2 regions of the Variovorax monticola genome follow, and region 2 is predicted to be linked to the other one. Evidence: riboswitches for the same ligand, from Rfam matches in the RefSeq annotation. Region 2 holds a riboswitch; the other holds the start of a gene.

Region 1 (2,194 bases), on a different contig from region 2:
CCGCCGCAAGATGGCCAGGATCGGGTCGCAGGCCGTGAGGTGCGGCGCATACAGGAACTGCACCATCGGGAACTTCAGCCGCGCGCCGTCGATGGCCTGCGGAATGTCCATCTTCACGTGGCCCGCCGCATTCAGGATGAGCGGCACCACGACCACGCGCGGCGCGCCCTCGGCCGCGCGGCGCAGCCCCTCGCTCATCGTGACTTCGGAGAACTCGATGAAGCAGACCTCGATGCGCCAGCCCGGCTGGCGCTCGCGCCACTGCGCCGCAAAGGCCTCGATCTCGTCGTTGCCGGATTTTTCGCGCGAGCCGTGGCCCACCAGAAGAACGGTTTCGGTGCTCATGGGGTGTCCTGAAGGAGGGTTTCGACGGGAACGCTCGCGCGCCGGAAGCGGTGCGTGAAGCTCGCGTCGTAGAGTTTGGATTTGGCCAGCGTGGTCCACTGCCGTGCGCCCAGCGTGGGGCTGGCGATGATCATCGACTGGCTCACGATGCGCGCCTCGCGGCACAGCGCCTGGATGGTGGCGACCGTGCCGCGCACAATCTTCTCTTCGCCCGGCCAGCTCGCCTTGTGCACCACCACCACGGGTGCGTCGGGCGACCAGCCGGCGGCCGCCAGCGCGGCCGTGACCTTGCCCATGAGCGTGATGCTCAGGAAGATGCACAGCGTGCTGTGGTGCGCGGCCAGCGCCTCCAGCGATTCGCCTTCGGGCATCGGTGTGCGGCCTTCCACGCGCGTGAAGATCACGGTCTGCGTGACCTCGGGCAGCGTGAGGCTTTCCACCGCCGCCGCCGCCGAGGCCATGGCCGAAGACACGCCCGGCACCACGCCGATCGGCACGCCCGCCGCATCCAGCGGCTGCACCAGCTCGATGAGCGCGCCGTACAGACCCGGGTCGCCGGTCTGCAGGCGTACCACGGTGGCGCAGCGCGCGGCCTGCGCAATGAGCCAGGCGGACATCTGCTCGAGCGTCATGTCCTTGCTGTCGGCAATGGCGCAGCCGGGCGGCGCCCAGCGCGTGGCGGCTTCGCTCACGAGCGAGCCCGCGAACAGGATGGCCCCGGCGCGTTCGACCAGGCCGCGGCCCTTGACGGTGATGAGTTCGGGGTCGCCCGGACCCGCGCCGACGAACCACACGGTTCCCGGCGTGCACGCTGCCTGCGCAGTGCTGCTTGGAGCGATGGCTCGCTCGTTCATGATGGTTCCTCCGCGCCCGCCGCGCGACAGATGGTCGGTAAGACCCGGCGGGAGGGAGAAATCGGGAGGCTTGCGTGAATGCGCTGCGACGGATGCGAGGATGCATCGAGCCGAACGCCATGCGTCGCCCGCCGATCCTCGCCCACCGCAAGGTCATGCGCTGGTCGTCAGGCCGGTCTCCGGGCTTGCGAGCGGAGGGCCATCGGCTCTCCTGCAAAAACCACCTTCCCGTGCCGTTCGTGACACAGTGGCGTGGGACCGGATCCCGGGGTTTTGCTTTTGACTCGCTTACCGTTGCGGGGGCAGCGTCGGCATGGCGCGGTGTTCATCACCGCTGCGCACCGACTTCCCGTTTCACCCTGGCCACCCCGCCGTTTCCACGGGGCGCCAGGACACCTGACAACGCCTGAAAAGTGTATCAGCTGACTTGCCGCCGAGCCCACGAAAGGTGGGCGCAGCTGCCGTTCGCGCAACTCGGCGACCCTCAGCCGTGGCGCCAGGAGCCTTCAATGTTTCTTGGCAGGAACCGATTCGTTGCATCCTGGCCTGTCGATTTCCTTGGGGGAAATGTCTAAAGTCGGTCCAACGCTTTCAAGGAGCATCGACTTGACCCACGACAACACGAACACATCGCGACTGCCCACGTACTTCATTTCGCACGGCGGCGGCCCCTGGCCCTGGATGAAGAAGGAAATGGGCGCCACCTACGACCAGCTCGCCGCCTCGCTGGCAGACATGCCGCGCCAGATCGGCCGCACGCCCGCCGCCATCCTGATGGTGTCGGCGCACTGGGAGGCGCCCGTCTTCGCGGTGCAGGGCAACCCCCGGCCGCCCATGATCTACGACTACGGCGGCTTCCCCGCGCACACCTACGACGTGCGTTACGACGCGCCCGGCTCGCCCGAACTCGCGCAGCGCGTGCAGTCGCTCATTGCCGCGGCCGGCCTGCCGGTGCAGATCGACCCCGAGCGCGGCTACGACCACGGCATGTTCTC
Region 2 (2,194 bases):
CACGCTGTAGCCGTTGCCCCACACCTCGGGCACGGGCACCGAAATCGCGCCCATCGCCAAGCCGCCCAGCGCCAGCCGCCACGGCAGCGCCAGCGGCAGCCGAGAGAACAGCGCCCGGCTGCCCTGCAGCGCGCGCAGGAAGCCGACCGCCGCAAAGCCCAGCAGCACGCCGAGCACGCAGAACAGCGCGACCTCGGTGCCGTGGATCTCCGGGAACGCCGGCATCCGGTAGGGCGGCTGGTAGCCGGGCAGCGCGCGCATGGCGACGTTGGCGACCACCGAGGCGATGATGATCGGCCCCACGCTTTCCATCGCGATGGAGCCCAGCACGATTTCGGCGACGAAGAAGGCGCCCGCGATGGGCGCGTTGTAGGCGGCGGTCAGGCCCGCCGCCGCGCCGCAGGCCACCAGCAGCCGCAGCCGCTCGACCGGAAAGCGGAACACCCGGCCCAGCAGCGACGCCGCCAGCGCCGCGAGCTGCACCATCGAGCCTTCGCGCCCGATGGAGCCGCCGCTGCCGATGCTGACCAGCGACGACGCGCTGCGCACCAGCGTCTGCGCCACCGGAATGCGCCCGTCGCCCAGCACGATGGCTTCCATGTAGTCGGACGTGGCGCTCTGCGCCGCGATTCGTTTTGCCGCGACGAGCAGCAACCCCGCCACCAGCCCGCCGAGCGTGGGGCAGGCGATGCGCGCCCACCACGGCAGGCCTTTGGCCATGGCCACCAGCCCGTTGCCGGGGCCGAGCACCAGGTGTTCGAAGTGATAGAGCGCCGCGCGGAAGAGTTCGGTCGCCAGCGTGCCGAGCAGCCCCGCCACGATCGACCACAGCAGCATCGATTGCCAGCCGGAAACACCAAACAGACGCTGCAGCGCCGAACGAAGATTCAGGAATACCGAGGCGGGCCGCATATGGCAACCGATGTTAGCGGCGGCCCGCAACTTTCGACTTAGAGAAGAATCGTCAGGGCCTAAAATGCGGCCCGTTGGTGCTTGCGGCCTGGTTCACATGCCGCGGTTCAACGGGAAGCAGGAGTGGAAGCCCCACCGACCTCACGCAGGTCGGAACAAGGCCCAAGCCGCCTGCGCTGCCCCCGCAACGGTCAAGCAGACGGCGCCGCAAGGCGCCAACCCCTTTCCATTCAAGCCACTGGGCGCCCTGAAACAGGTGCCTGGGAAGGCGGCAGGGGTCGTTCTGCCAGCCCGGATACCGGCCAACGAGGCGGCTGCCGCATGCATGAACATCCACGCATGGGCAGCCATGGCGCCCATGGCGCCGGCGGGGAGGCCGGCAAGGGGTATAGACGTTTCGTTCGGTCCATTCAATGATTTCCCACGTTTGCTTTTCCAGCGGCCGCGCGCCTGTGCGCCGCCTGCGTTTCGCCTGCCTGCAACTGCCTCTGGGCATGGCGCTGGCTTCCGCCTTCGGTGGCCTCGCCCATGCCCAGGAAGCCCCGGCCCTGGCCGAAACGGTGGTCACGGCCAACCGCACGCCGCAGGCGCTGTCTGATCTGGTGGGCGATGTGTCCATCGTCGACCGCCAGGCCATCGAGCGCAGCGGCGCGACCGGCGTGGCCGACGTGCTGGCGCGCCTGCCGGGCATCGAGATCTCGCGCAACGGCGGCGTGGGCAACACCACCAGCCTGTTCATCCGCGGCGCGGAAACGCGCTTCACGGCCGTGTACCTGGACGGCGTGCGCATCGACTCGCAGTCCACCGGCGGCGCCGGCTGGGAAGGCATTCCGCTGTCGCAGATCGACCGCATCGAAGTGCTGCGCGGCCCGGCCGCAGCCGTCTACGGCTCGGACGCCGTGGGCGGCGTGATCCAGCTGTTCACGCGGCGCGGCGAAGAGGGCGTGCGGCCCTACGCGGGCATCGGCTTCGGCAGCAACGGGCTGCGCAAGATAGAAGGCGGCGTGAGCGGCAAGTCGGGGCTGCTCGACTACGCGTTCGGCGTGGCGCATGAAGAAAGCAAGGGCTTCAACGTGCAGCCCGTCGACAAGCGCACGCCCAGCAAGGACGGCTTCACCAGCCCCGACCGCGACGGCTACCGCAGCACCTCGGGCAACGTGAAGCTGGGTTTGCAGATCACGCCCGACCAGCGCCTGGACGCCACGCTGCTCACCAGCGACATCACGGCCGGCTACGACGCCACCGTGTCGTACCGCAGCCGCCTGCCCATCACCTTCGCCAA

What was found. Region 2 has a riboswitch for cobalamin ahead of ACSFA5_RS10625 (TonB-dependent receptor domain-containing protein). Riboswitches for the same ligand answer to the same signal wherever they lie in the genome.
Region 1: linked by a shared signal. The riboswitch ahead of cobM (precorrin-4 C(11)-methyltransferase) and the one ahead of ACSFA5_RS10625 (TonB-dependent receptor domain-containing protein) in region 2 are both predicted to bind cobalamin.

The regions. Positions count from the first base shown of each region.
Region 1 is NZ_JBPJZP010000001.1:497,951-500,144, reverse strand. Features, by position in the region: gene ACSFA5_RS02220 (sirohydrochlorin chelatase) at 1-345, opposite strand, end outside; gene cobM (precorrin-4 C(11)-methyltransferase) at 342-1,199, opposite strand; cobalamin riboswitch at 1,353-1,614, opposite strand; gene ACSFA5_RS02210 (DODA-type extradiol aromatic ring-opening family dioxygenase) at 1,806-2,194, shown strand, end outside.
Region 2 is NZ_JBPJZP010000002.1:1,063,032-1,065,225, forward strand. Features, by position in the region: gene ACSFA5_RS10620 (ClcB-like voltage-gated chloride channel protein) at 1-912, opposite strand, end outside; cobalamin riboswitch at 971-1,233, shown strand; gene ACSFA5_RS10625 (TonB-dependent receptor domain-containing protein) at 1,326-2,194, shown strand, end outside.